4 regions of the Bradyrhizobium sp. CCBAU 11361 genome follow, and region 1 is predicted to be linked to each of the others. Evidence: predicted binding sites of a transcription regulator. Region 1 holds the regulator's gene; each other region holds the start of a gene.
The links. The regulator HrcA, encoded in region 1, represses chaperone genes, less so after heat shock. The targets are predictions, from matches to a motif close to GTTAGCACTCNCNNNNNGNGAGTGCTAAC.
Positions count from the first base shown of each region.

Region 2: the regulator HrcA is predicted to act here: its motif matches at 4,688-4,716, upstream of XI08_RS14360 (co-chaperone GroES).
Region 3: the regulator HrcA is predicted to act here: its motif matches at 3,297-3,325, upstream of XI08_RS16810 (co-chaperone GroES).
Region 4: the regulator HrcA is predicted to act here: its motif matches at 2,420-2,448, upstream of XI08_RS07470 (co-chaperone GroES).

Region 1 covers NZ_LBJZ01000189.1:17,538-24,867, forward strand. Annotated here, with positions in the region: gene XI08_RS29160 (hypothetical protein) at 1-697, shown strand, start outside; gene pncA (bifunctional nicotinamidase/pyrazinamidase) at 959-1,681, shown strand; gene grpE (nucleotide exchange factor GrpE) at 1,803-2,420, opposite strand; gene hrcA (heat-inducible transcriptional repressor HrcA) at 2,517-3,605, opposite strand; gene rph (ribonuclease PH) at 3,774-4,487, shown strand; gene rdgB (RdgB/HAM1 family non-canonical purine NTP pyrophosphatase) at 4,499-5,134, shown strand; gene hemW (radical SAM family heme chaperone HemW) at 5,121-6,275, shown strand; gene XI08_RS29195 (penicillin-binding protein activator) at 6,425-7,330, opposite strand, start outside.
Region 2 covers NZ_LBJZ01000156.1:34,138-41,467, forward strand. Annotated here, with positions in the region: gene XI08_RS14340 (MBL fold metallo-hydrolase) at 1-600, opposite strand, end outside; gene XI08_RS14345 (MFS transporter) at 652-2,256, opposite strand; gene XI08_RS14350 (LysR family transcriptional regulator) at 2,207-3,343, shown strand; gene XI08_RS14355 (DUF2786 domain-containing protein) at 3,513-4,235, opposite strand; gene XI08_RS14360 (co-chaperone GroES) at 4,749-5,063, shown strand; gene groL (chaperonin GroEL) at 5,135-6,775, shown strand; gene XI08_RS14370 (hypothetical protein) at 7,259-7,330, opposite strand, start outside.
Region 3 covers NZ_LBJZ01000166.1:28,150-35,479, reverse strand. Annotated here, with positions in the region: gene XI08_RS16825 (cupin domain-containing protein) at 1-350, opposite strand, end outside; gene XI08_RS16820 (O-linked N-acetylglucosamine transferase, SPINDLY family protein) at 567-2,693, shown strand; gene XI08_RS16815 (usg protein) at 2,702-2,989, opposite strand; gene XI08_RS16810 (co-chaperone GroES) at 3,368-3,682, shown strand; gene groL (chaperonin GroEL) at 3,727-5,367, shown strand; partial or broken gene XI08_RS16800 (GIY-YIG nuclease family protein) at 5,496-5,775, opposite strand; gene lepB (signal peptidase I) at 5,851-6,597, opposite strand; gene XI08_RS16790 (slipin family protein) at 6,761-7,330, opposite strand, start outside.
Region 4 covers NZ_LBJZ01000022.1:32,636-39,965, forward strand. Annotated here, with positions in the region: gene XI08_RS07455 (L,D-transpeptidase family protein) at 1-439, opposite strand, end outside; gene XI08_RS07460 (protein phosphatase CheZ) at 754-1,536, shown strand; gene XI08_RS07465 (hypothetical protein) at 1,703-2,224, opposite strand; gene XI08_RS07470 (co-chaperone GroES) at 2,539-2,835, shown strand; gene groL (chaperonin GroEL) at 3,006-4,634, shown strand; gene XI08_RS07480 (hypothetical protein) at 4,877-6,088, shown strand; gene XI08_RS07485 (META domain-containing protein) at 6,217-6,615, opposite strand; gene XI08_RS07490 (L-lactate permease) at 6,749-7,330, opposite strand, start outside.

The sequences.
Region 1 (7,330 bases):
CGCCAGCGGCGTCAAGCAGGACAAGATCGAGACCCCCGCGGGCCTTGCCTATTTCACCACCGAGAGCGGCAAGGCCGGCGAGACCCCGGTGAAGCGCTATTCGATGATCGTGCCGGGCGCCGGCTTCTCCGGCTATGTCGCGGTGCAGATCCCGGAGAACGCGACCAAGATCTACACCGACGAGGCGGTGCGGCAGATGTTTGCGAGCGCCGTCACCCGCAAGCAGGTCTCGGCCGAAGAGCAGATCGCGCTGATGCCGTTCAAGATCACCGACCTCGCCGACTTCAAGGGCATCCGCACGCTGGCGCCGGGCTCCAGCATCATCCTGGCCGACGGCGACGAGAGCACGGGCTTTGAATCGAAGCCGCTCATGATCCTCGGCCTTATCGGCGCCACCCCGCAAGCCGCCGAGGACCGCGCCCGCTTCGCCCAGGAGGCGGCGCTCCAGATCCCCGGCGTGCGCGAGTCGCGCGTCACCATGTCCGAACCGATCCGCATCAACGGCCAGCAGGGTTTCGAGACCCGGATCGACGGCGTCAGCGGCAAGGACAAGACCCCGGTGACCGTGGTGCAGTGGATCCGCTTCTCAAGCGGCGGCGCCTCGCTGCGCATCATCGCCAGCGCCCCTCGCGACCAGTGGTCCGCCGCCTTCACCCGCTTCCGCGCCGTGCGGGACGGCATCCAGCCGAAGGGGTAGCCCAAGGCGCTCCAACACACTCAACTGTCGTCCCCGCGAAGGCGGGGACCCATAACCACAGGGAGTGGTTACGGCGCGCGCTGGTAACTCCGAGTCCTCGCAAAACTGTTGCTGCGGCGTATGGGTCCCGGCCTTCGCCGGGACGACGGGAAATTAGCACGCCCAAGCGCTGGACAGAGCCGGCTGCATTTTCGGGCTTCTGTTCGTATACGAACGGAACTAGGCTTGCCTCCATTGGATCATCCTGGAGGGAGGCGAACGATGCTTGATCGACGACAAATCCTCGCGGCGCTTGGGACAAGCGCTCTCGTAGCCCTTACTCCAAGCGTGCTCTTTGCGGCCGCATCGATCAAGCCGGACGATGCCTCCGCGCTGCTGGTGATCGACGTGCAAAACTGCTTCCTGCCCGGCGGCAGCCTCGCGGTGAAGGAAGGCGAGCAGGTCGTTCCCGTCATCAACAAGATGGCGAAAGCGTTTGCGAACGTGGTGATGACCCAGGACTGGCACACGCCCGGCCACATTTCGTTTGCATCAGTGCATTCCGGCAAGAAGCCGTTCGAGACCATCGACCTTCCCTACGGCAAGCAGGTGCTGTGGCCCGACCATTGCGTGCAGGGCACCGACGGCGCCTCGCTGTCGAAGGACCTCGCGATCCCGCATGCCGAGCTCATCATCCGCAAGGGTTTTCACAAGGACGTCGACAGCTATTCGGCCTTCCTCGAAGCCGACGGCAAGACGTCGACCGGCCTCGCCGGCTATTTGAAGGCCCGCAAGATCAAGCGCGTCTTCGTCGCCGGCCTCGCGACGGATTTCTGCGTCGCCTGGACCGCGCTCGACGCGCGCAAGGCGGGCTTTGAGGTCTATGTCGTGGAAGACGCCTGCCGCGGCATCGACACGCAGGGCTCGCTGGCAAAAGCCTGGGCCGACATGGCCAAGGCCGGCGTGAAGCGCATTCAGTCTGCGGATATCGCGGTCGGCGCGTAAGCGTTTCGCGCTGTCATTCCGGGGCGATGCGAAGCATCGAACTACGGTGCGCAATTACGCACCTGAGAATCTCGAGATTCCGGGTTCGGCTCTTCGAGCCGCCCCGGAATGACGCCCAAACTCAGTTGGCCGCGCCGCTCGACTCGTTGTTGTTCGCCGCGGGCGCAGCCTTCGCGCCGCCCTTGGCGACACCGACGAGAGCCGGACGCAGCACGCGCTCGCCGATGGTGTAGCCGGCCTGCATGACCTGCACGACGGTGCCCGCAGGCACCGACGCATCCGGCACCTCGTACATCGCCTGCTGGAAATTCGGGTCGAACTTCTGGCCCTGCGGATCGAACTTCTTGACGCCATGCTTTTCCAGCGCGTTGAGCAGCGAGCGCTCGGTGAGCTCGACGCCCTCGATCAGCGAGGTCAGGCCGGGATCGGCCGCGGCACGGGCCTCGGCCGGAACCGCGTCGAGCGCACGCTGGAGATTGTCGGCGATGTCGAGCACGTCGCGGGCAAAGCCGGTGATGCCGTAGAGACGGGCGTCGGCGACCTCCTTGGTGGTGCGCTTGCGCAGATTCTCCATCTCGGCCAGCGTCCGCAGCATGCGGTCGCGCGCCTCGGCGGCTTCCTGCTGCAACAGCTCGACCGAGCCGGGCTCCGGATCGTCGGGCATGATGTAGGGTTTTGACACCACGGGCTCGCCGGTTGGCGGGGTCGTGTCGTCGGGCTGCCGGTCTCGATCGGTCATCGGCTCTCTTCTCGAACTCGTCTCAAGGGATTGTTGGCCCGGATATCGTGCCTAAGCTCACGAAAATCAAGCGCCCGTGATCGGAGGAAACGCCGGTCAGCCCCCCAAAAGGCGGCTGACGATGCGCGCGGCGTAGTCCACGGTCGGGATCACGCGGGCATAATTCAGCCGCGTCGGCCCGATCACGCCCAAAACGCCGACGATGTGGCCGGCGGCATCCCGATAGGGCGAGATGATGGTGGAGGAACCCGACAGGGAAAACAGTTTGTTCTCCGAACCGATAAAGATGCGCACGCCCTCGGCGGTCTCGGCCCGGCCGAGCAGGTCGATCACGCCGCGCTTGGTCTCGAGATCGTCGAACAAGAGCCGCACCCGCTCCAGATCCTCCAGCGCGTGCAAGTCTTCCAGCAAATTGGCGTGGCCACGGACGATGAGCTGGCGGTCCTCGTTCTCGCCGCCGGACCAGCTGGCGATACCGGCGGAAATCACCTTCTGGGTCAGCTGATCGAGCTCAGCACGGGCTTCCGCCAGCGCGGTCTCGAGCTCGAGCCGCGCCTCGGCCAGGGTCCGGCCGCGAATCCGCGCGTTGAGGAAATTGCCGGCCTCGGTGATCGCCGAAGAGGGAACACCGGGCGGCAGCGTCAGCACGCGGTTTTCGACCTGGCCATCCTCGCCGACCAGGATCACCAGCGCCTTTTCCGGTTCCAGCCGGACGAATTCGATGTGTTTCAGCCGCGCATTGGATTTCGGCGTCAGCACCACCGCGGCGGCGCGGGTCAGGCCCGACAGCCGGGTCAGCGCCTGGTCCAGCGCCGCCTCGACCGACTGCGCCTGACCGACGGAGGTGAGCTGGCTCTGGATCGACTGCCGCTCGGCGTCATTGAGGTCGCCCACCTGCATCAAGGCGTCGACGAAGAAGCGCAGGCCGAGTTCCGTCGGCAGCCGGCCGGCGGACGTATGAGGGGCATAGATCAGGCCGAGTTGTTCCAGGTCGGCCATGACGTTGCGGACCGAGGCCGGCGACAGCGGCATCGCGATCAGGCGTGAGATGTTCCGCGAGCCCACCGGCTCGCCGGTCGCGAGATAGCTTTCGACAATCTGACGAAAGATGTCGCGGGAACGCTCGTTGAGCTGGGCGAGGCCTGCGCGCGGCGCGATCAGATGGATCGGATCGTGATGGGCCACGGACGGTAACTCCTCTCAGACGCTTATAATTTGTCTATCCCGGAGGGTTCTGACAAGCGTGGCGTTTGCGGGGTGGAAAACCGGGGGTGAAAAAGCCTTGCCGCCCACCCTCACCCCACCTACAAGCACCGCGAATAGCCCTTTTCCGAGAGTTTTGGAGGATTTCCCATGCGGCCAAGCCGCCGTGCGCCCGACGAATTGCGCCCCGTGACGCTGGAGCGCGGCGTGGTCAAATATGCGGAAGGCTCCTGCCTGGTGAAATTCGGCGACACCCATGTGCTGGTCACCGCCACGCTGGAGGACCGCCTGCCGCCGTGGCTGAAGGGCCAGGGTCGCGGCTGGGTCACCGCCGAATACGGCATGCTGCCGCGCGCGACCTCGGAACGCACCCGCCGCGAGGCCTCCGCCGGAAAGCAGAGCGGCCGCACCGTCGAGATCCAGCGCCTGATCGGCCGCTCGCTTCGCACCATCATCAATCTCGAAGCGCTCGGCGAGCGCCAGATCACGGTCGATTGCGACGTGCTCCAGGCCGACGGCGGCACGCGCACGGCCTCGATCACCGGCGCCTGGGTCGCGCTCGCCGATTGCGTCAACTGGATGAAGGCGCGCAACATGGTCAAGGCCAACGTGCTGCGCGACAACGTCGCCGCGATCTCCTGCGGCATCTACAACGGCAACCCCGTACTCGACCTCGACTATGCCGAGGATTCGGAAGCCCAGACCGATGCCAATTTCGTCATGACCGGCGACGGCCGCATCATCGAGGTGCAGGGCACCGCGGAACGCGAGCCGTTCACGGAAGCCGAGTTCCTGGCGCTGATGGCGCTGGCGCGCAAGGGCGTCGCGCGGCTCGTGGACTTGCAGAAACTGGCTGTCGCGTAGTCAATAGGCCCATGCACCGCCGAATCACCGGAAAGCTCGTCATCGCCACCCACAATCCCGGCAAGCTCGCCGAGATGAAGGAGCTTTTGGCGCCTTACGGCATCGAGGCGGTGTCGGCCGGCGAGCTCGGCCTTCACGAGCCCGACGAGACCGGCAACGATTTCCGCAGCAACGCCGCGATCAAGGCGATCGCGGCGGCGCGGGCGACCAAGCTGCCGTCCTTCGCCGATGATTCCGGCATCGTGGTCGACGCGCTCGACGGCGCGCCGGGCATCTACAGCGCGCGCTGGGCCGGACCGACCAAGGATTTCACCGCGGCGATGACGCGGATCGAGCGCCTGTTGCAGGAGCGCGGCGCGACCACGCCCGACAAGCGCAAGGCGCATTTCGTCTCCGCGCTCTGCGTCGCCTGGCCCGACGATCATCTCGACGAGGTCGAGGCGCGCGTTGACGGCACGCTGACTTGGCCGCCGCGTGGCACCGCCGGCTTCGGCTACGACCCGATGTTCCTGCCCGACGGCCACAGCCGTACTTTCGGCGAGATGGAAAGCATCGAGAAACACGGGCTGCCGCCGCTTGGCCTCGGCCTGTCGCACCGCGCCCGCGCCTTCGTGAAACTGGCGGAGATCTGCCTTGAGCCGCGCTAAGGAAGCCTTCGGCGTCTACGTGCACTGGCCGTTCTGCCTGTCGAAGTGCCCCTATTGCGACTTCAACAGCCATGTCCGCCACGCCGCGATCGACGAAGCGCGCTTCGCTTCCGCCTTCGGGCGCGAGATCGAAACGACCGCGCAGCGCGCGCCCGGCCGCGAGGTCACGTCGATCTTCCTCGGCGGCGGCACGCCGTCGCTGATGCAGCCCGCGACCGTCGGCGCCGTGCTCGACGCGATCGGCAAGCACTGGATGGTGGCGAAGGACGTCGAGGTCACGCTGGAAGCAAACCCGACCAGCGTCGAGGCGACGCGCTTCGCCGGCTATCGCGCCGCCGGCGTCAACCGCGTCTCGCTCGGCGTGCAGGCGCTCGACGATGCTTCGCTGAAGGCGCTCGGCCGCATGCACAGCGCGCGCGAAGCGCTTGATGCCGTCGCCATCGCGCGCCGCTCGTTCGACCGTTATTCGTTCGACCTGATCTACGCGCGCCCCGACCAGACGCCGGCGATGTGGGCCGATGAGCTGCGTCTCGCGATCGACGAAGCGGCCGAGCATCTGTCGCTCTATCAATTGACGATCGAGGAAGGCACGCCGTTCTTCGGCCTGCACCAGGCCGGCAAATTGAAGACGCCGAACGAGGCGGTCGCGCGCGCGCTCTACGACATCACGCAGGAGACCTGCGACAAGCTCGGCCTGCCCGCCTACGAGATTTCCAATCACGCGCGGCGCGGCGCCGAATGCCGGCACAACCTGGTCTACTGGCGCGGCGAGGAATATGCCGGCATCGGCCCCGGCGCGCACGGCCGGCTCGACATCGACGGCATCAGGCACGCCACCGCCACCGAGAAGCGCCCCGAAGCCTGGCTGATGCGGGTCGAGACCAGCGGCCATGGCGTCGTCACCGACGATCTTCTCAACAGCGAGGAGCGCGCCGACGAATTCCTGCTGATGGGACTCCGTCTCGCCGAGGGCATCGACCCCGAGCGCTACACCGCCCTCTCCGGCCGCCCGCTCGACCCCAAGCGCATCGCGCTGCTGCGCGAGGAAGGTGCGATCACCGTCGATACCAGCGGCCGCCTGCGCGTGACGAGCAGCGGATTCCCGGTGCTGGACGCGGTGGTTGCGGACCTGGCGGCCTGAGCTCTCTCCCCATCGTCGTCCTGGCGAAAGCCAGGACCCATAACCACAGGAAGTGGTTTGGCGAAGGCTCGAGGTGACTAGCTTCGCGTCCCAACTGCCCTTGGGGGTAATGGGTCCTGGCTTTCGCCAGGACGACGGCGGAGAAATAACTACGCCCCAAAACTCTTCGGCGAGCCCGCGACCGCGACGCCGCCGCCGGTCGTCACCTTCATCACCGCGAGGCCGCGTTCGTTGGTGCCGTCGGCGCGGAAGCGGAACAGGCCGTCGATGCCGGCAAAGCCGGAAGGATTGGTGAGCACGTCGGACGAGAAGCGCGTGGTGCCTTGCGTGCGCGCGAGCGCGGCGACGAGGGCGACCGCGTCATAGGCGAGCGTTGCGGTGCGAATCGGCTCGGCGCCGTATTTGGTGCGGTAGCGGCCGGAGAAAGCGCGGAAGCCGGCCGGATCCGGCGCGGCGTAGAGGCCGCCTTGCAGGTTCGCATTCGCGTAGACGCGCGGACTGTCCCACAGGCCGGTGCCGAGCAGCTGGATGTTGCGCAAGTTCGCGCCTGCGGCCGTCATCGCATCGGCGACCGTCACCACCGCATCGCCGTCGTCGGCGATGAACAGCGCATCGGCGCTGCCGAGCTGCTGCGCCACGGCGCGCGCCGGCGTGGCGCGATCGGCACCGTATCTCTCGAACGCAACGATGCGGCCGCCACGCCGCGGCACCGCAGCCTTCACCGCGGCCTCGACCACGTTGCCATAGGCATTGTCGGGCACGAGCACGGCGACCGAGCGCTTTCCGATGCTGGCGGAATATTCGACGATCCGGTTGACGTCGGACTCCGGCAGGAAGCTCAGCAGATAGACGCCGCGGCCGGCGATGCTGGAATCGGTCGAGAACGCCATGACCGAGATACCGCGCGTGCGCGCGACCTGCGCCACCGCCGGCACCGACTGCGCAAACAGCGGTCCCAGGATGATCTCGGCGCCTTCGTCGACCGCCTGCTGCGCCCCCGCCTGCGCGCCTTGCGGGCTGCCATTGTCGTCCTTGATCAGCAGCTGGATGTTCGG
Region 2 (7,330 bases), on a different contig from region 1:
GCTGTGCCCCGGGGTCGGATGGAACGTAAGACCGTCCCCGATCGCAGCCTCGCCATCGACGATCTCGGCCTGTCCGCTCTGGATAACAGGAAGAACGCTGTCCTCGAATACGCCGGCGCTGAAGCCTTCCTTGCCAGCCGGGCCGGACCAATGATCGTACTCGGCCTTGGAGAAGACGTACTTGGCATTCGGGAATGTCGGCACCCAGCGGCCGTTGAGGAGTCGCGTGTTCCAGCCGCAATGATCCGCGTGCAGGTGGGTACAGCAGACATAGTCGACCTGTTCAGGTGAGACGCCGGCTTCCGCCAGCCGGTCGAGGAAAGGCAGATTCAACTGATGAAAGCGCGGCAGCATCGGACGGTTCTTGTCGTTGCCTGCGCAGCTGTCGATCAGGATCGTATGGTGCCGCGTCTTCAGAATCCAGGTGTGGATGCTCGCGATGAAGCGCCCCTCCGCCTCGTCGAAGCAATCCGGGATCATCAGCGCTCGGTGCTTCGCCAGAACCGACTGATCCCAATCCGGGAAGAGGAAGTCCGGGCTGAAACCCGGACCTCGGATCTCGACAACCTGACGAATGGCAACGTTGCCGATCGCGTGCATTGCGGTCATTTGAACCAGACTTTCTTGCTTGTGCAGATTGAAGCGTGACCGCTAGGCCGTGGCAGTCGCGACTGACTCGACCTTGGCCGCTGCCGGCGCCGATTGCAGCCAAAACAAGCCGAGGAAGAACGAGATCGCCGAAATGACCATCACGTAGTACAGACCGGCGTATATATCGCCGCTGGAGATCTGGAGTGCCGCGGCGATCGCCGGCAAGAGGCCGCCGAAATAGCCGTTGCCCACGTGATAGCTGAACGAGACCGACGTGTAACGCACCTGGGGCGGAAACAGATCGGTCATCGCCGATGCCAGCGGACCGAAGATCATGCCGGCAACCGTGCTCAGCGCCGCCAACACGAGTATGATCATTCTGAAATTCATCGCACTTGGATCGGCACGGCTCGGATATCCGGCCTCCTCAAGCGCATGCTTCAACTTGGCGGTGAACGCCGCAACATCCGGAGCCTGCCCTGCGGCGCCAACCGGGATTGGCTTGCTGCCAACGAAAACCGTCGCGACCGCCCCTTTTGCTTCGGACCTAGTCAAATAGGGAGCGCCGAACCGGATCAAGGCGTTCTTGGCCATATCGCACCCTGTGGTGAACTTCGCCGTTCCGATCGGGTTGAATTGGAAGGAGCACTCCGATGAATCCACCGCGACGGTTACGGGTACGGCGGCCTGCGCGGCATGCAGCGCAGGGTTGGCATAGAAGATGAGCGCCTTGTAGAGCGGGAGGTAGGTGAACGTGCCAATGACGCAGGCAGCCAGGATGAATATCTTGGTGCCGTAGCGGTCGCTCAACCAGCCGAAGAAGATCATCACCGGCAGCGTCAACATCAGTGCCGCACCGACCAGGAGACTCGCGATCTGCGGATCGACCTTGGCCGTGCCGGTGAGAAACACCAGAGAATAGATCTGAGCACCGACCAGCAGCACGCTCTGGGGGACGACCATCGCAAACATCGCGATCAGCACGCGTTTCAGGTTCGGCAACGCCCGGAGCGTGTCGTAGATCGGAGACTTCGAGAGCGTCCCCTCATTCTTCATTTTGAGGAAGAGCGGCGATTCCTGCAGCTTCAACCGAATCCAGACCGAGATCGCGAGCGGCAACACCGAACTGATGAACAAGATGCGCCAGCCCCAGTCATTGAATGCCTCGGGTGTAACGCTGGAGCGCATGAGATACACGGATAGCATCGAGAGAGCGAAGCCGATCGGTGCAGAGGTTTGCAGCCAGGACGTTAACCAGCCGCGGCGGCCTTGCGGTGCATGCTCTGCGATGTAGGTCGCAGCACCGCCATACTCACCGCCAAGAGCCAATCCCTGGATCATTCGCAGCAAGATCAAAATCGAAGGCGCCCACAGGCCGATCGACGCATAGCTCGGCACCAGACCGACGGCAACCGTTGAAAATCCCATCATCAGGATCGTGGTGAGAAAGGTTTGCTTGCGTCCGATCATGTCGCCGATGCGACCGAACACCAGCGCTCCAAACGGCCGAACGAGATAGCCCGTGCCGAAGGTGAGAAGCGCGAAGACATTGGCCCAAACTGGATTGTCAGCCGAGAAGAAATTAACCGAGATGGCCGAAGCCACCGAGATATACATGAAGAAATCGTACCACTCGATGACCGTACCGACGGTCGCTGCGATCATGACCCTTCGCTGCAACTCGATGGTGGGCTCCGCCGCAGCAGGACCGGCGTTTGGCAGCTTCCTCATCTGTCCCCCAACTATCTTGTCCGCTTTCGCGGCCCATATGATCCGGCTTGCGTTGATGTCCTCCGTCATGGGATATTTGAAATCGATAGATGAGATATGTGGTATAATCCGGATGAATATCAGGGCTCATGACATGCCTCTGCTCGTATCGCTCAAGGCGATGCTCGATGAGAGGAACATCACCCGTGCGGCAGCGCGGCTTGGCATTAGCCAACCGGCACTTTCCGCCCAACTGGCCAGGCTGCGCGATATCTTCAAGGATCAGTTGCTGACACCTGCCGCCTCGGGAAAAGGCATGGTCCTCACCCCGCGGGGAAACGAGCTCAAGGAACCTCTGCGACTGGCACTGCAGAATCTGCAAGATGTTATCGGTGCACCAGCTGGTTTCGACCCGAAGAAATCGGATCGAACTTTCACAATCGGCGCGAACGACAACGCGACCGCTATTGTTGGGTCGCGGCTGGTCGCGTTCTCGCGACGGGATGGCTTATCGAGAATCCGGTTCGCCTTCCGCTCGATCGATTTGATGAAATTAGCTGGCCAGCTCGAGGCGGGAGATCTCGACGTTGCGCTGGTTTCGAAAGATGCGGTCCCAAGCGGAATGCCGTCCCAGCCGCTGCTCGATGAACGGTTCATGATGGCCCAGCGTAAGGATCATCCGCGCGGATTGCGGCGGCCCACGATGAGAGAGTATTCGCGCCTGGAGCATATTATCGTTTCGGGAGAAGGCGGCGGCTTTCGCGGCTTCATCGACGATGTCCTGGCGAAGGACGGGCTGACGCGTTGCGTCGCCGTGTCAGTTCAGCACTACAGCGTCGTGCCGCTCTTGCTACAGTCGACCGACCTCGTTTGCACTCTTCCGCAGCGTTTCCTCAACCGCTACCGTGATGTCCTGCAATCCCTGCCGCTGCCGTTCGATACGAGGCCCTTTACGCTGCACGCCACTTGGCACGCCCGATTCGATAACGATCGCGGTCATCAATGGCTTCGGCAGCAACTCAAGGACTGCGCCACCGGCTAGCAACGCGAGCTGAAGTGAAACCACTTGCTCATCGACATTTCAGCCAACTCCGGGCCGCCTGTGTGTCGCGGTCTGGCCGTAACCGACGAGTTGGAAGAGAGGCCCTCATCCTTGCCGATGGCGACGATGATATTGGACTCCGTCAGGCCAGCCATTTCGTACATTCGGCCTAGGTCGTCGGCTTTCCCACCGCGGGATTGATGGCCAACGAGGATCCGGCAGCGCCTCCGGCTTCATAGGCCGTCATCGACACCGTGCGGCTGGTGCTGCGCGCCGCCCGTAAATTCAGGCCGAGCTTGCCGAACTCGTCGTCGACGATCGAAGCCTTGAGCACAACGAGACTGCGGCCGGTGCTTTGATTTACCTCATCGCGGCTGCCCTTCATCGCCGTCAACTTCTCCGCGATGGATGCGACCATGCCTAGCGCAAACGAGGCATTGGCCAAATGCCGCTCATTGTGCCGGACCCGGCCATAGCCGGACGTGGTCTTGTAGCGGCCGAGTTCGGAGCGGACGGCGGCGTCGATCAGTTCGGCCAGATAGTGCGCGACTTCGATATCGGCGCGAAGGCCGAAGAACACATAGCGGCTCTCGCCTGCCTGGTTCTTCTCGCGCCAGACCCGGCAGCTGCAGAAATTGGCGATTGCGCCGATACAGTCGTCGAGCGGGATTCGCTTCTTGCGGTAAGTCTCATATGACCGCCGTTCGCAAGGCGCCTTGCGAATCTCGATGTCGGTCAGCGACAGGTCGTAGCGATCGAGCAGCTCAGCGACTTTGGCAGCGGCCGACAGCGCCTCGTCTTCGGTGCAGCCGTTGTCGATGGTCTTTGCGCGCAACGCCTGGATGCGCAGTTTGAGCTTGTCGAGCGCCACGAGATTGGGGGATTGGTCCACTTTTACGTTGCCCCGGGAAGCTCCGACCGAACTGACGCCCGGGCGAACTAGACTGGCGGAGGGAGAGAATCTAGAAAGAAAGTGCTCTTCCGCTGCATCTCAGGTGCTCTTGGTAAGCGAGAGGGATGGGATTTTCCAGCCTCTCCGCGTACCGCCGCGGGTCTACACTGCCGTTGGACGCGGCATCATTGTACCTGAACAGGCTAATCCAAACGCGCGCAACCCTGCCCGGCTAGCCATTGGATGGCAAAGCCAAACAACAACCTGGGCAGACGGTACAAGCCCGCCTAAAGTTTCCTCAGCGGCTTCCTCCGACCAGCCCAGACTTGATTCCAGGGGCTCCATTAGGTGGCTCTGAATGGGCCCTCCGCGGACCGGCGAGGACGACGGATTTTCGAAATCCTTCGCGGCTTTGTCTTGTTTGCCGACCAAGCCGGCTTATTTTCGGAGCGGTCAGCACTCGCTAGCTTCGACTGCTATTTCAAAAAGCGACTAGAAGATAGGAGGGAGAGCATGAAATTCCGTCCGCTTCACGACCGGGTCGTGGTCAAGCGCATCGACGCGGAAGAGAAGACCGCTGGCGGCATCATCATTCCCGACACGGTCAAGGAGAAACCCTCCCAAGGTGAAGTCATCGCCGTTGGCCCCGGCGGTCGTGACGAAAACGGCAAGCTGATCCCGATCGACGTCCAGGTCGGTGACCGCGTATTGTTCGGCAAGTGGTCCGGCACCGAAGTCAAGATCGACACCCAGGAGCTGTTGATCATGAAGGAGAGCGACATCATGGGCGTTCTCACCGACGTGTCTTCCAAGAAGAAGGCCGCCTAGTCCACTGCCCAAGCGCCTGTCGAGCGCCTCATCAAGGGTGAAACCAAGTCAAAAACTCAGGGAAACCCACTATGTCAGCAAAAGAAGTCAAATTCGGAGTCGAGGCCCGCGACCGCATGCTGCGCGGTGTCGACATCCTCCACAATGCGGTAAAAGTGACGCTCGGTCCGAAGGGGCGCAACGTCGTCCTCGACAAGTCGTTCGGCGCTCCCCGTATTACCAAGGATGGCGTCACCGTCGCCAAGGAGATCGAGCTCGAGGACAAGTTCGAGAACATGGGCGCCCAGATGGTGCGCGAAGTCGCTTCCAAGTCCGCAGACGCGGCTGGCGACGGCACCACCACCGCGACCGTGCTCGCCGCTGCGATCGTCCGTGAAGGCGCCAAGTCGGTTGCCGCTGGCATGAACCCGATGGATCTGAAGCGCGGTATCGACATGGCCGTGGAAGCCGTGGTCGCCGACCTCGTCAAGAACTCCAAGAAGGTCACCTCGAACGAGGAAATCGCCCAGGTCGGCACGATTTCAGCCAATGGCGATGCGGAGATCGGCAAGTTCATCGCCGACGCCATGAAGAAGGTCGGCAACGAGGGTGTCATCACCGTTGAGGAAGCCAAGTCGCTCGCGACCGAACTCGAAGTTGTCGAAGGCATGCAGTTCGACCGCGGCTACATCTCGCCCTACTTCGTCACCAACGCCGAGAAGATGCGCGTTGAAATGGATGATGCCTACGTCCTCATTAATGAGAAAAAGCTGTCTCAGTTGAATGAACTACTTCCCTTGTTGGAAGCAGTGGTGCAGAGCGGCAAGCCGCTTGTGATTATTGCCGAAGACGTCGAAGGCGAAGCGCTCGCCACCCTCGTCGTCAACCGTCTCCGCGGCGGCCTGAAGGTCGCCGCCGTCAAGGCTCCGGGCTTCGGCGATCGCCGTAAGGCTATGCTGCAGGACATCGCGATCCTGACCGGCGGCCAGGCGATCTCGGAAGACCTCGGCATCAAGCTCGAGAACGTCACGCTCAACATGCTTGGTCGCGCCAAGAAGGTCATGATCGACAAGGAGAACACCACGATCGTGAGCGGCGCCGGCAAGAAGGCCGACATCGAGGCGCGGGTATCTCAGATCAAGGCGCAGATCGAGGAAACCACCTCGGACTACGACCGTGAGAAGCTCCAGGAGCGTCTCGCCAAGCTCGCGGGCGGCGTCGCGGTGATCCGCGTCGGCGGCGCGACCGAGGTCGAAGTGAAGGAACGCAAGGATCGCGTTGATGACGCGATGCATGCGACCCGCGCGGCGGTCGAGGAAGGCATCTTACCAGGCGGCGGCGTTGCGCTGCTGCGCGCCTCCGAGCACCTCAAGGGCATTCGCACCAAGAACGACGACCAGAAGACCGGGGTCGAGATCGTGCGCAAGGCGTTGTCCTACCCCGCCCGCCAGATCGCAATCAACGCGGGCGAGGACGGCTCGGTCATCGTCGGCAAGATCCTCGAAAAAGATCAGTACGCCTACGGCTTCGACTCGCAGACCGGCGAATACGGCAACCTGGTCTCCAAGGGCATCATCGATCCGACTAAGGTGGTTCGAGTGGCGATCCAGAACGCGGCGTCCGTCGCAGCGCTTCTGATCACCACGGAAGCCATGGTGGCCGAACTGCCGAAGAAGAACACCGGTGCGGGCGGCATGCCTCCCGGCGGCGGCATGGGGGGTATGGACTTCTAAGTCCGACATTCAGAGTCCAACAATATGAAGGCTCGGCGGCGATGCCGAGCCTTTTCTGATTTCCTGGCCGTCCAGTCGGCGTCCAACACTGGCGCGCCGTATTGCGCGAGCGCGTCGAAGCCTGCGCCGGCGACAAATGTCAGGCGGCCAAGTTCGAGGGGGCACGCGCCCGGAATCATCCCGAGGAGCCACCATTCCTGGAAACAGCGATAGCAGCTTCATGGCCGGCGCTCGCCGCCCAAGGACGACGCGCCTCCGCTAAGAGTCCAATCGCGGCGGTCGCGCGCTGGGCGAGCCGCTTCGGGCCCACCCCTACAACCAGACCATCTGTGAGCCGGTCTGGACTTCGCATGCAGCCCACAAGCGGCCCATCTGACCTAAATTTATGAACAGAAGAAGAGCCCAGCTGTGGTGGGCTAGGCTCTCATTCAGCGATTGATGGCTGCCTCAACAACCATCTTTACGCCGACATCGGGTTCAGGATCATTTGATTTCCCAGGACGTGTTGTGCGGGATGTCCATCGCAAAATAATCGCCAGAGCCAGCCAGCGCAGG
Region 3 (7,330 bases), on a different contig from region 1:
ACATAGACCATCTGGAATTCGACGTCGTGGAAGTGAAGCTTTGAGACTTCTGCGGGATTGCAGGGGCCCTGCAGCCGGATCACATGCGCTTGCGCGAGCCCATGGCTCGCATCGGCAATGCCCAGATCGCGATATTTCGCATAAGCGCGCAGGCCATCGGCCTTGAAGTCTTCCTCGCGGTGATGGCTGATCGCGACGCGCTGCCGGGGACGTAGGGGCTTCTTCGGAGCGGTCGTGCGCGCCTTTGCCTTCACCGTCTTGCGCGCCGAGGATCGTGCCGCCGCCTTGGTGCCGCTCCGCTTTTTCGCCGCTGCCTTGGTTGCGGGTCTTGATGCCTTTTGCCTGGCCATTGTCTGCCTCCCTGATCTGAGCCGCGCCCGCCGGACGGGTACAACCCGAAGGCAGACTATCCAGTCCTGGACGAGGCAGCAATCGCGGGTTCGGGCTGGTCACGCGACGACGCGTCGTTCGTAGCTTGTCCGAAGCTGTCGTCGCGAACGGCCGTCGTCTCGTATTCGTTCCCTCGGCGATTTAATCTCGCTGCGAGATTCTGGGGGAATTGATTCATGAGCAACAGCGTAGGTCAGCGTGCATTTCAAAATGCCCGGCTTCGGAAACGGCAGGAGGCCGACGTGCTGCCATTGCTCGGGAACGCCCTCCAGCTGCAAAAGAAAGGGCTTCTCCCCGAGGCCAAGGCGGCCTATCGCCAACTCCTGCAACTCGCGCCCAACCAGTTCATCGCGCTGCATATGCTCGGCGTCCTGGAGTCCGACGCCAAGAGCTATCAGCAGGCTGAGATTCTGCTGAGCCGGGCGGTTGCCGCGGATCCGCGATCTGCCGAAGCTCATATGAGCCTGGGCGTCGCGCTGAACGGGCTACGACGTCACGACGAGGCCTGCGAGAGCCATCGAAGGGCCCTCGCCTTGCGCCCCAACTACGCCCTCGCCCTGTCCAATCTCGGTAACGCAAGCGTGACCCTCGATCTTCAGGAAGCGCTCGCGTGCTACGACAAGGCGCTCGCAATTGACGGAAACCTTGCCGAAGCCCACAACGGCCGGGGTTGGGCGCTCTGCCGTCTGCGCAATTTTGACGAGGCCATCGCAAGCTTGAACCGCGCGCTATCGATCAAGCCTGACTATGCCTCAGCGCTGGCGAACCGCGCCGTCGCATTGCAGGAGCTGCTGCGATTTGACGAAGCCATGGCGGATTGCAATCGGGCGGTCGCCCTGGCACCCGACGACGCGAACGGGTGGCTCTGGCGGGCCAGCGTCTGGCTCCAGATGAAGCAAATGGCCGAAGCATTGCCCGATTGCGAGAAGGCCCTCGCGATCGATCCCGAGTCCGCTCAAGCTCACCTGGTGCTGGGCCTTTGTCTCACCGGACTTGGCCGAGTCGACGAAGCCCTGGCCAGTTTCGACAGGGCTCTTGCCATTACGCCTGACTTCGCGAGCGCAATCTCCAACAAGATCTTCGCACTTGATTTCTTGGGCGATGCCAGCGTTGAGCAGCATCAGCAAGCGCGGCAAGTATGGTGGGATCAGATCGGCGCGAAAGTCGCTTCGGAAGCGGCGAGATCGCACGACAACAGCCGCGATCCGGATCGCCCTCTGGTGCTTGGCTATGTCTCGGCGGACTTCAACGCGCATTCGGCCGCGTTCATCTTCAAGCCGGTCCTGCAATACCATGACCGGGAACAGTTCGAGATTGTGTGCTACTCTTGTTCATCAAAAGCGGATGCGGCGACCGACGAATTTCATAAGATCGCCGATCGCTGGCGCGACGCCTCGCAGTGGAGCGACGAACGCCTCGCCGATCAGATCCGCGCCGATGGCGTCGATATCCTGATCGATCTGTCCGGCCATACCAAAGGAAACCGCCTTGGCGTATTTGCGCTCAAGCCGGCGCCGATCCAGGTGCATGGCTGGGGCCACGGTACCGGCACCGGTCTGCCAACGATCGATTATCTGTTCTCGGACCCGGTCGCGATTCCTGCCGCGGTTCGGCATCTGTTTGCGGAAACCGTTGTCGATCTGCCGTGCTTTGTCACGCTGGAGCCGCTGCCGATCGAGCTTGCGCGGGCGTCAACGCCGGCGACCTCGAACGGCTTCGTCACATTCGGTGTCTTCAACCGCATCAGCAAGATTTCGGACGCGGCCGCGCAGGCCTGGTCCAGGATTCTCGAGCGAGTGCCGGGGTCACGGCTGCTGATCAAGGATCTTGCGCTGGACGATCAACTGGTCCGCGACAATCTGCTGGCACGGCTTGCAACTTGCGGAGTGCCGGCCGAACGCGTCGATCTGCTCGGAACCACCTTGCGAATCGATCATCTGAGATCATTCCATCGCGTCGATATTGCCCTCGACCCGTTCCCGCAGAACGGCGGCGTCAGCACGTTGGAAGCCTTGCAGATGGGCGTGCCCGTGGTGGCGAAGCTCGGGAACAGTCTGCCCAGCCGTGCCGGCGGCTCCATCCTCACCGCGCTTGGCCTGCCGGACTGGGTTACGGACAGCGAGGAGGCATATGTCGACATCGCGGCGAGCCGCGCGGCGCAGGTCGGCGACCTCGACAAATTGCGCCGCGAGCTGCCCGGACAGGTCAGGGCTGCGCCCGCCTGCAACCCGGTCGCCTACGCGCAAGCGGTGGACGAGGCCTATCGCGCGATGTGGAAGCGCTATTGCAGCAGCGACGCCTGATCGCTGCGTCAATGCAGCCTGAACACGCCGTCGACCGCACGTAGCTCGGCCGGCTTGATCAGCTTGGAATGCGCGACGGTGACCGAATAGAGGGGACCGTCGAGCTTCTGCTGCCAGAACGCCAGGAAGTCGGTCAGCGCCGGGAATTTCGGGAAGAGATCGTAGTTCTGCCAGACATAGGTCTGAAGCAGCGAGGGATGATCCGGCATCCGATAGAGAATTTCAGCCGTCGTCAGCCCGTAACCCAGCACCTGTTTCCGGAAGTCGTCGGAAACCACCCCAACCCGCGAGACCATGCCAACCTCCTTTGCAGGAGCGCATTCAGGGGCGGCTTGATCCGGTACGCTGCTTACGAGCCACCCGGTGGAGATGCGCTCACATGAGAGAAATGTGACGCAAACTGATAATCCATCTCAAGCCCAAAAGTTTAACAAGCTGTTGAAATTCAATGCGTTAGCAGCAGAGACGGCTCCGTGCTAATACGGTCCGGCTGACGGTTAACGATGGAAAAGAGATTCTGGCACAGCGCGCTTCCGAGTGCCGATTTTTCTGCTAGAAGCCCTTGCCCCCGCAAAATTCCTGTCCTATTTCAGCTTCGCCTGTGCTAGCACTCGCGGGCACAGACTGCTAACAATCTGAAATCATCAACCCGAGCAATTGCTTAGGAGGACTGCATGAAATTCCGTCCGCTTCACGACCGCGTCGTGGTCAAGCGCATCGACGCAGAAGAGAAGACCGCTGGCGGCATCATCATTCCCGACACTGCCAAGGAAAAGCCCTCCCAGGGCGAAGTCGTCGCCGTCGGCCCCGGTGGCCGCGACGAAGCCGGCAAGCTGATCCCGATCGACCTGAAGGTCGGCGACCGCGTGCTGTTCGGCAAGTGGTCCGGCACCGAGGTCAAGATCGACAGCGTCGATCTGCTGATCATGAAGGAAAGCGACATCATGGGCGTCCTCGACGTCCCCGCTTCCAAGAAGAAGGCGGCCTAAGAGCCCCCTCTCGCCCCCAGCCAAACACCTAAGGAAAAATCCAGATGGCAGCTAAAGAAGTCAAATTCTCGGTTGAAGCGCGCGACAAGATGCTGCGCGGCGTCGACATTCTCGCCAACGCGGTGAAGGTCACGCTCGGTCCGAAGGGCCGCAACGTCGTGCTCGACAAGTCGTTCGGCGCTCCCCGCATCACCAAGGACGGCGTCACCGTCGCCAAGGAGATCGAGCTCGAGGACAAGTTCGAGAACATGGGCGCCCAGATGGTGCGCGAAGTCGCTTCCAAGTCCGCTGACGCGGCCGGCGACGGCACCACCACCGCCACCGTGCTCGCCCAGGCCATCGTGCGTGAAGGCGCCAAGTCGGTTGCCGCCGGCATGAACCCGATGGACCTCAAGCGCGGTATCGACCTCGCGGTCGAAGCCGTCGTTGCGGACCTCGTCAAGAACTCCAAGAAGGTCACCTCGAACGAAGAGATCGCCCAGGTCGGCACCATCTCGGCCAACGGCGACCAGGAGATCGGCAAGTTCCTCTCCGACGCCATGAAGAAGGTCGGCAACGAGGGTGTCATCACCGTCGAGGAAGCCAAGTCGCTCGAGACCGAGCTCGACGTCGTCGAGGGCATGCAGTTCGACCGCGGCTACATCTCGCCCTACTTCGTCACCAACGCCGACAAGATGCGCGTTGAGATGGACGATGCCTACATCCTCATCAACGAGAAGAAGCTCTCCTCGCTGAACGAGCTGCTGCCGCTGCTCGAGGCCGTGGTGCAGACCGGCAAGCCGCTGGTCATCGTCGCCGAGGACGTCGAAGGCGAAGCCCTCGCCACCCTGGTCGTGAACCGCCTCCGTGGCGGCCTGAAGGTCGCGGCCGTCAAGGCTCCGGGCTTCGGCGATCGCCGCAAGGCCATGCTGCAGGACATCGCGATCCTGACCGGCGGCCAGGCGATCTCGGAAGACCTCGGCATCAAGCTCGAGAACGTCACGCTCAACATGCTCGGTCGCGCCAAGAAGGTGATGATCGACAAGGAGAACACCACGATCGTCAACGGCGCCGGCAAGAAGGCCGACATCGAGGCGCGCGTGTCCCAGATCAAGGCGCAGATCGAGGAGACCACCTCGGACTACGACCGTGAGAAGCTCCAGGAGCGTCTCGCCAAGCTCGCTGGCGGCGTCGCGGTGATCCGCGTCGGCGGCGCGACCGAGGTCGAGGTGAAGGAGCGCAAGGATCGCGTTGATGACGCGATGCATGCGACCCGCGCGGCCGTGGAAGAAGGCATCGTCCCGGGCGGCGGCGTCGCCCTGCTCCGTGCCTCCGAGCAGCTCAAGGGCCTGCGCACCAAGAACGACGACCAGAAGACCGGCGTCGAGATCGTGCGCAAGGCGCTGTCGGCTCCCGCTCGCCAGATCGCGATCAACGCCGGTGAAGACGGCTCGGTGATCGTCGGCAAGGTGCTGGAAAACAAGTCGTACGCCTACGGCTTCGACTCCCAGACCGGCGAATACGGCGACCTCGTCAAGAAGGGCATCATTGACCCGACCAAGGTGGTCCGCACCGCGATCCAGAACGCAGCCTCGGTTGCGGCTCTGCTGATCACCACGGAAGCCATGGTCGCCGAGCTGCCCAAGAAGGGCGGCGCCGGCCCCGCGATGCCTCCGGGCGGCGGCATGGGCGGCATGGACTTCTAAGGTCCAACCACCTCAAGGACTACGAAACCCCGGCAGCGATGCCGGGGTTTTTGTTTGTGGCGCAACTCTCTCCACCTCGTCATTCCGGGGCGCGCGAAGCGCGAGCCCGGAATCCATAACCACGAACCTTAGTTGGCTATCCCCGAATAGAGATCATCCCAGTTCGGGTTCTGCTCCTCGATCAGGCGCGCCTTCCAATCCCGTCGCCACTTCTTGAGCTCCTTCTCGCGTGCGATGGCGCTCGCGGGGTCGTCGTAGATCTCGAACAAGACGAGCTTGTCGACGCCGTACTTCGTCGTGAAGCCGGGGACGGCTTTGGTCCTGTGCTAGGCGCACAAGGTCATCGGTCACGCCAATATAGAGCGTGCCGTGCTTCCTGCTTGCGAGGATGTAGACGTAATAGGCCATTCCATCCGCCTGGGGTTATGGATTCCGGGCTCGCGCTTCGCGCGCCCCGGAATGACGAGGTGAGACAGTCGGGCCTCACCACACCTTCCCCATCCGCTCGCCTCGCAACCGGCCGTCTTCGTCGAGCGACCAGAAGATCCGCGTCACCCGGCCGACGAGATGGTCCATCGGGACAAAGCCCATCACCGACATCATGCGGCTGTCGGTGGAGTTGTCGCGGTTGTCGCCGAGCGCAAAGAAATGGCCTGACGGCACCGTGTAGACGCTGGTGTTGTCGAGGTAGCCGTTGTCGACGCAATCGTAGGTCAGATAGCTCGCGCCGTTCGGCAGCGTCTCGCGCCAGCGCTTGACCTTCGCGCCGGGCTCGAGCCCGCAGGTGGAGGCGCCAGGCACGCTCGCAAGCGCAACGCGGGTCACCGGCCTGTCGTTGAGGACGAGCCGGCCGTCGCGCATCTGGACCCGATCGCCCGGCAGCGCCACCACACGCTTGACGTAGTCCACCGAGGCGTCCTTCGCCGTGCGAAACACGACGACGTCGCCGTAGTCGGGATCGGCGGCATGGAAACGGCCCGAGATCCAGGACGGCGCGAAAGGAAACGAATAGCGGTCGTAGCCGTAGGCCGATTTCGCGGCAAAGACGTAATCGCCCACCAACAGCGTCGGCGCCATCGAATTGGAGGGGATGTTGAACGGCTGGTACAGGAAGAAGCGAAACAGGAACGGCGGCGACCACAGCACCGGGACCAGCAGGATCAGGATGACGATCGCCTTCCATTCCCGCGATTGCGCCGAGGGGCGGATCGTTTGCTCAAGAGTGGTCATGGGCCTGCCCTGATCAAGACCGTGATCGTCATCGCGAGATTACGCAACCGTTGCGGGCGCGCAATCCCCTCGCAGGATTTTGGTCGCACCGGCCCGCTTGCGCGTTCACCGCAAGCGAGGACAACGGAGATATGAAGGGCCGCCCGTGGGCGGCCCTTCTGCTTCACGCGCTCTCGGGCGCCTTGAGGCGCACGAGCCGGGTCAGGAGAGCATCGAGGCCCTCGCCGTTGCCGGCGTGGAGGTCGATGCGGCCGACCTTCTCGACCAGCCGCTCCAGCGACTCCAGCTCCTTGAGCCGCAGCAGCAGGGGGTTCTCCTCCATCAGGCGGGCGGTGTTCAGGAGCGAACGCGTCGCCGCGGTCTCCTCCTGCCGACGGATCAGGTTCGCCTTCGCAACCCGCTCCGCCTCCACCACCTTGTTCACCAGCTCCCGGATCTCGCCGGGCAGGATCACGTCCTTGACGCCGAGATCGGTCACCTCGACGCCGGACTCCGCGAGGCGTGCGCGCACATAGTCGCGCAGCTCCGCATCCAGCGCCGCCTTTGCAGACAGCACCTCGTCCAGCGTCCGGCCCGCAATCGCCTCGCGGATCGCGAACTGCACCAGGCGGTACAGCCACGCATCCACGTCCGGCACGGTCGCAACCGTGCGCTCGGGATCGACGATCCGGCGGAACGCCGTCAGCGTCACCCGCAGCGCGATGCGGTCCTTGGTCAGCATCTCCTGCGCGGT
Region 4 (7,330 bases), on a different contig from region 1:
TATCGACCACGATCGTGCCGGCACTTTCCTTGCCGCTATAGTCAACGAGTTGTTTCTCGAATCTCGGATCGAATTGACGCTGCCGCGGATCGACCGCCTCCTGCTGGAGACCTGCGCCTTGCTGATATCCACCCTGCATCTGCGGCTCGCCCATCGGCGGCAGGCGGCGCGGATCGTTGTAACCCGGCTGTTGCTGATACACCGGCGGCGGAGCGTAGGCCGGACCGCGGCCGGGCCCGTCGCCGAACAGGAACTCGATGAAGCCGCCGCCCATGTTCGCATTGGAGGCGACGCGCACCGGCGCCGACGGCACTTGCGGCTGGTAAAGCACCGCGGGCGGATCGTTCGGCACGGTATTGTCGAAGGCGCTGGCGCTGGTTGCGCCGGCAACGAGGGTGCAAGCGCCGCCGAGCAGCGCGACAGACATTTTCTTGAACATCGACGTACTCTGTACTGTTTCGTCTAGATCACATGCGTCGTGCAGAGCTGATGGCTGATCGGCGTCCGCGACGTGGTCAATAAAAAGCAAAAGGCGTTTTGTTTGGTAAACGGAAACGCCGTTTTGATTCACCACGTCGCGAGCGACGGCCCAATTTGGCGATCAGCGTTTATTTTCGATGAACGCCTCATGCTCATGGTTAATCGCTTCTTCTCGCGTCGTCGCGCGCGGCCGAGCAACAGTTCCGGTCGTGAACCTCGTGTTAAATTGCTTCTGCCTACAAAGACGCGTGAGTGAGGTGGGGGGAGTTCCTGATGGCGATTCACCGCAAACGTTTTCGTGTCGAAGAGGCTATTGTCGGCGAGATGCCCAGCCCCGAAATGATTGAGGAGGCTGCGCCGATGCATAACGAGATCATGGCGGAGCTGCGCGCGATCCGCGCACAGATGGCGAAGGGCACCGCTGCCCCGCTGTCCGCCAGCGCGGCGATGGCGGCGATCGATGCTTCCACGGCTCATGAGCTTGCCGAGACGCGCACCATGCTCGACACGTACCGGGCGCAGATCGAGCAGTGCGAGAAGCTGAAGGTCGAGCTCGACCTCATCCACGACGCCATCGACCGCACCAAGCGCGAAATCGCGACGCTGCATGGCAAGAGCTTCGACGGCGGCGAGATGGCCAAGGTCAATGGCGAACTCGGCGCGGTCGTCGGCGGCACCGAGCAGGCGACCCAGCAGATCCTGGAAGCCGCCGAGTCGATCGACCAGGCGGCCAGCGCGATGTCCAAGGTGCAATCGGCCGACCAGCAGAAGCGGCTCGCCGACGACATCCAGGAGCGCGTCATCTCGATCTTCGAGGCCTGCAACTTCCAGGACCTGACCGGCCAGCGCATCAGCAAGGTCATGACCACGATGAAGTTCATCGAGCAGCACATCAACGCGATGATGGAGATCTGGGGCGGCGTCGACGCGATCAAGGCCCATGTGCCGGCGCCGGTCGACGCCCGCACCGACGACGAAAAACTCCTCAACGGTCCGAAGCTCGCCGGCGACGTCGGCCACGCCTCGCAGGACGACATCGACGCGCTGTTCGACTGAACGGACGCGAGATCGCGGAAAAGCAAAACGCCGGCGCGAGCCGGCGTTTTTGTTTTTGGGGATTTATCTCACGCTGTCATTCCGGGGCGGTCCGCAGGACCGAACCCGGAATCTCGAGGTTCCGGGTTCGATGCTTTCGCATCGCCCCGGAACGACAATCAGAACATCACGCCCTCGGGGCGCAGCGGACGTAGACCATGTTGCCGTAGCGGGTGGCGGCGTCCTTGTCGATGAAGCGGGTGATCAGGACGCGGCCGTCGAAGGACACGATCTCGCGGTCCTGCTCGCCGGGGGTCGGACCGGCCGGCCCGATATAGTTCTTGCCGCTGGGCGAACCCTTGAGCCGCAATTCCTGCGGCGTCGCCTGGTCGGCCAGATGCATGACCACGCCGCCGGAGGTTCCGGAGCCGATCACGTAGGGATTTTTGCACTGGGACCGAGCCGCAGCCTCGGTGCGGGCGCGGTCGGCCGGGTTCTGGAACGAGGCAAGACCCCAGCGGCCGACGATCTCGTCGGCGCGGATGCTCGCCGGCATTTCCGGGCCGGTACCGGGCTCGGCTTCGGGCGGCGGAGACGACGACGAGAAGGACGGCAGGCTCATGCCGCCGCCGCAGGCGCCCAGCAACAGCGCCAGAGAAGACGCGGCCGCCAGATTGGCTACCGTGCGCGCGCGAGCTGAACTGATCATGGCATTCCCCCGAACAAAACCATGGCCGCACCCCTCCCGCAGCCAAGCGCAAAACCGACGCCGGGGCAATGACGTCCTTTGATACGCCGGCGCCCCGAACACGTTTCCAATGCCACCATCCTATATCCGCCTCACCAATCGCTTAACCACCTTTGCTTGACAGGATCGCGGCCAAGCCATATTTCCGGGCGCACTATTAGCACTCGGAAAGCCCGATTGCTAAGCGCGCCGTTCGATCCTCGGGAAGAGGACGGACGGAAGCGCCGCCCCACCCACTTCATTACTTCCGAAGCGAGCCTCCAAAGGGAAACGTCATGGCTAAATCCAAATTTCGTCCGCTGCATGACCGTGTCGTGGTCAAACGTATCGACGCCGAGGAAAAGACCAAGGGCGGCATCATCATTCCGGACACAGCCAAGGAAAAGCCCTCCCAGGGCGAGATCGTCGCCGTCGGCCCCGGCGGCCGCGACGAGACCGGCAAGCTGATCCCGATCGACCTCAAGGCGGGCGACCGCGTGCTGTTCGGCAAGTGGTCGGGCACCGAGGTCAAGATCGACAACGAAGAGCTCCTGATCATGAAGGAGTCGGACATCATGGGCGTTCTGGCCTAAGGCCATCCGCCTGAACAGCCGCTGAATGCGCCACTGTCATGCCCGGGCCTGACCCGGGCATCCATCATTCTTCGCAAAAAGATTGGATTGCCGGGTCAAGCCCGGCAATGACGGAGAGAGCGCAACCCAGCACGAAACACGACACTCACGAAACACGAGGGATTGCAGAAATGGCTGCCAAAGACGTCAAGTTTTCCGGAGACGCGCGCGAACGCATGCTGCGCGGCGTCGACATTCTCGCCAACGCCGTCAAGGTGACGCTCGGCCCGAAGGGCCGCAACGTCGTCATCGAGAAGAGCTTCGGCGCGCCCCGTATCACCAAGGACGGCGTCACCGTCGCCAAGGAGATCGAGCTCGAGGACAAGTTCGAGAACATGGGCGCCCAGATGGTGCGTGAGGTCGCCTCCAAGACCAACGACCTCGCCGGCGACGGCACCACCACCGCGACCGTGCTGGCCCAGGCCATCGTGCGCGAAGGCGCCAAGGCGGTTGCCGCCGGCATGAACCCGATGGACCTCAAGCGCGGCATCGACATCGCGGTTGCGGCCGTCATCAAGGACATCGAGAAGCGCGCCAAGCCGGTTGCCGCCTCCTCCGAGGTCGCCCAGGTCGGCACCATCTCGGCCAACGGCGATGCCGCCATCGGCAAGATGATCGCGCAGGCGATGCAGAAGGTCGGCAACGAGGGCGTCATCACCGTCGAGGAGAACAAGTCGCTCGACACCGAGGTCGACATCGTCGAGGGCATGAAGTTCGACCGCGGCTATCTCAGCCCCTACTTCGTCACCAACGCCGAGAAGATGACCGCCGAGCTCGAGGACGCCTACATCCTCCTGCACGAGAAGAAGCTCTCGGGCCTCCAGGCCATGCTGCCGGTGCTCGAAGCCGTGGTGCAGTCGGGCAAGCCGCTCGTCATCATCGCCGAGGACGTCGAGGGCGAGGCGCTGGCGACCCTGGTCGTCAACCGCCTGCGCGGCGGCCTCAAGGTCGCCGCCGTCAAGGCGCCGGGCTTCGGTGACCGCCGCAAGGCCATGCTTGAGGACATCGCGATCCTCACCGGCGGCCAGCTCATCTCCGAAGAGCTCGGCATCAAGCTCGAGAACGTCACGGTGAAGATGCTCGGCCGCGCCAAGAAGGTGGTGATCGACAAGGAGAACACCACGATCGTCAACGGCGCCGGCAAGAAGCCCGACATCGAGGCCCGCGTCGGCCAGATCAAGGCGCAGATCGAGGAGACCACCTCGGACTACGACCGCGAGAAGCTCCAGGAGCGCCTCGCCAAGCTGGCCGGCGGCGTCGCGGTGATCCGCGTCGGTGGCGCGACCGAGATCGAGGTCAAGGAGAAGAAGGACCGCGTCGAGGACGCCCTCAACGCCACCCGTGCCGCAGTGCAGGAAGGCATCGTCCCCGGCGGCGGCGTCGCGCTGCTCCGCGCCAAGAAGGCGGTCGGCCGTCTCACCAACGCCAACGACGACGTCCAGGCCGGCATCAACATCGTGCTGAAGGCGCTGGAAGCCCCGATCCGCCAGATCTCCGAGAACGCGGGCGTGGAAGGCTCGATCGTCGTCGGCAAGATCCTCGAGAACAAGTCCGAGACCTTCGGCTTCGACGCCCAGACCGAGGACTATGTCGACATGGTCGAGAAGGGCATCATCGACCCCGCCAAGGTGGTGCGCACCGCGCTCCAGGACGCCTCCTCCGTGGCCGGCCTGCTGGTGACCACCGAAGCCATGGTCGCCGAGGCGCCGAAGGAAGCTCCGCCCGCGATGCCGGCCGGCGGCGGCATGGGCGGCTTCTGAGCCGACCGTTCCGTGACAATGTTGCGAAGGCCGCCTCCGGGCGGCCTTCTTTTTTGCCGACCATTGCTCACGCTTTCCGATTCAACCGACGGCCAAAACCCACTACGGTGGCGCCGATTCTAAAGCGCGATGAGATCGGAATGAGTCGTCATCGCGCCTTAGGTTATTGTTTGAGCATGATCTTTTCGGAAAACCGCGACACACTTTTCCGGATCATGCTCCCTTGCTCGAGGATTTCATCGATGCGCGCGCTTCTGGTTTGCTCCACGGCCCTTGTGGCGGCTCTGCTTGCTGTTTCGCCGGAGGTCGCATCCGCCCAGATGAAGCTGTCGCCAAAGGCGACGGCGCCGGGCGGACCCGAGACGCGCTATTTCACCTCGATCGACGGGCTGATGGACGGCAATGCCGACGTGATCCTGAAGGAGACCCGCCAGGGCAAGACGGTCACGGCGGCCGTGCTCGACGTCTGCTATCCGGTCGCGAAAAATTCCGACCGCAAGGACCGCTTCGTCGTCAATCTCCAGGTCGCTGGCCAGATGCTGACCGGTACGACGCAGAGCCTCGGCGCGAAGGCGCCCGTCACCGTCAAGCTGTTGCGCAAGCAGGCCGGAGACACCTTCGAGTTCCGCGGCCAGATTGGAATCGGCCCGGCCGTGACCGAGGTCACCTCGCCCGACAATTCCGATCTCAGCGAGAAGGAGTTTCTGGACAACCAGACCTCCGACGACGGCATCACGCCGCAGCCGAAGGATTTCACCGACGTCTCGCCGGAGGCGATCGCGGTCAAGGTCAAGCTGGATGCCGCGACCGAGTTCCTGAAGAGCCTGAAGGGCCAGGAGGTCGAAGTGACGCTGGCGAGCCTCAGCGTCGGCTGCGATGCGTTGCGTGCCGGCGAGCAGACCATCAACATGTCGGTCGACCCGGAGCGGGCCGGCGCGCTGCTGGCAAAATTCAAGGCGATGCCCGGCGTCGTCGCCGCGGGCTGGACCGCGGGCATGACCGAGATGGACCGCACCATCCGCTTCGCCGCGGCCGACTGGCGCGACGGCGACAAGATCAACCGCGACAAGCTCGCGTCCGCGGTGGCGGGCGTGCTGAGCCGGACGCTCGCGGCAAAGCCGGTCTCGCAGAGCTTCAACCCGGCCACCGGCAAGCTCAAGCTGGTCTTCAAGCGGCCGAACCAGGATTTCCCGGCGCTCGATCTCACCGACACGATCGAGGTCGCAGGGCTCGTCTCGCCCGACAAGCCCGGCACGACCGACAAGCTCATGCTCTGGATCGGCAGCCCCGCAACCACCACCGCCGACGAGAGCGGCGGCCCCAAGCTCAACCTCTCGGACGAGGCTTCGGCCGACGAGGAAGGCGACCAGCCTGACGACAACGGCTCGATCGAGGCGCTCGCAAAGGAGCTGAAGGGCCAGCGCTGGGACGCCGACAAGTCGGTGTGGAAATAGGCGCAGACACCCGCTTCAGTCATCGCCCGGCTTGACCGGGCGATCCAGTACTCCAAGACGGCTGTGATTGACTCGATGGGCCGCGGCGTACTGGGTGCCCCGGTCAAGCCGGGGCACGACAGCGCCGGCTAATTCCCGTTGACGCGGAAGCGCAGCGGCTTGGGGCCGAGAAGCGTCAGCACGTCGCCCTGGCGCTTCCAGGTCTCGACGCTGCCGAGCGCTGCGACGAGATCGTCGTCGGCCTGGGCCCTGGCAGGCGGACAGGACCGGTCCTGGATCTGGCCGGGCACGAAGATCACGGTGTTGCCGGCGACCGAGAACTGGCCCTTGCCGCCCTTGCACCACAGCTCCAGCACGACCTCGCCATTGTCGCCGATCTCGATGTTCGGAATCCGCTTCGAGCCCGGCTGCGGCAGCGCCTCCAGCGTCATCTCGGTGCCGAAGGGAAAACCGTCCTCCGCACGCGCGACAATGGACATCGCCAGCATTGCAACCGTCGCACACACCATCTGCCTGAGCGAAACCATGAAACCTCTCGACCGACCTGATTTGCCGCACCTTCTATAAGACGGCGGCGCAATTGAGAAGGTTCGCCCACACGCGATGCAAAAATCCCCGCGGGGACGAGCCCGCGGGGATCTGCGTCGAAGTGGGGGCCTGTTACTTCAGCACCATCGCCGTGAACGGCCAGACATAGGCCTGCAACGTCACGAGCACACCGACGAGGCAGGCCAGCACGATCGAGTGCCAGAACACGAAGCGCAGGATGGTGCCTTCGTGGCCGTACCAGTTGGTGGCCGTGGAAGCGACGACGATCGATTGCGCGTCGATCATCTTGCCCATCACGCCGCCGGAGGAGTTCGCCGCGCCCATCAGGATCGGCGACAGGCCGAGCTGCTCGGAGGTGATCTTCTGCAGATTTCCGAACAGCACGTTGGAGGCGGTGTCCGATCCCGTCAGCGCCACGCCGAGCCAGCCGAGCAGCGTGCCGAAGAAGGGATAGAGCACCCCGGTTGCGGCGAAGGCGAGACCGAGCGTCGCGTCGACGCCGGACAGGCGCGTCAGCGTGCCGATCGCGAGCATCGCCGAGATCGTGATCAGCGAGATCGCGCACAGCCGGATGGTGCGGCCGTACTCGGTCACGAGCTTGCCGGGACCGACGCCCATCAGGAAGCCGGAGATGATCGCCGCGATCAGCATGCCCGTGCCGGTGAAGGACAGGTAGGTGAAGCTGAACACCGC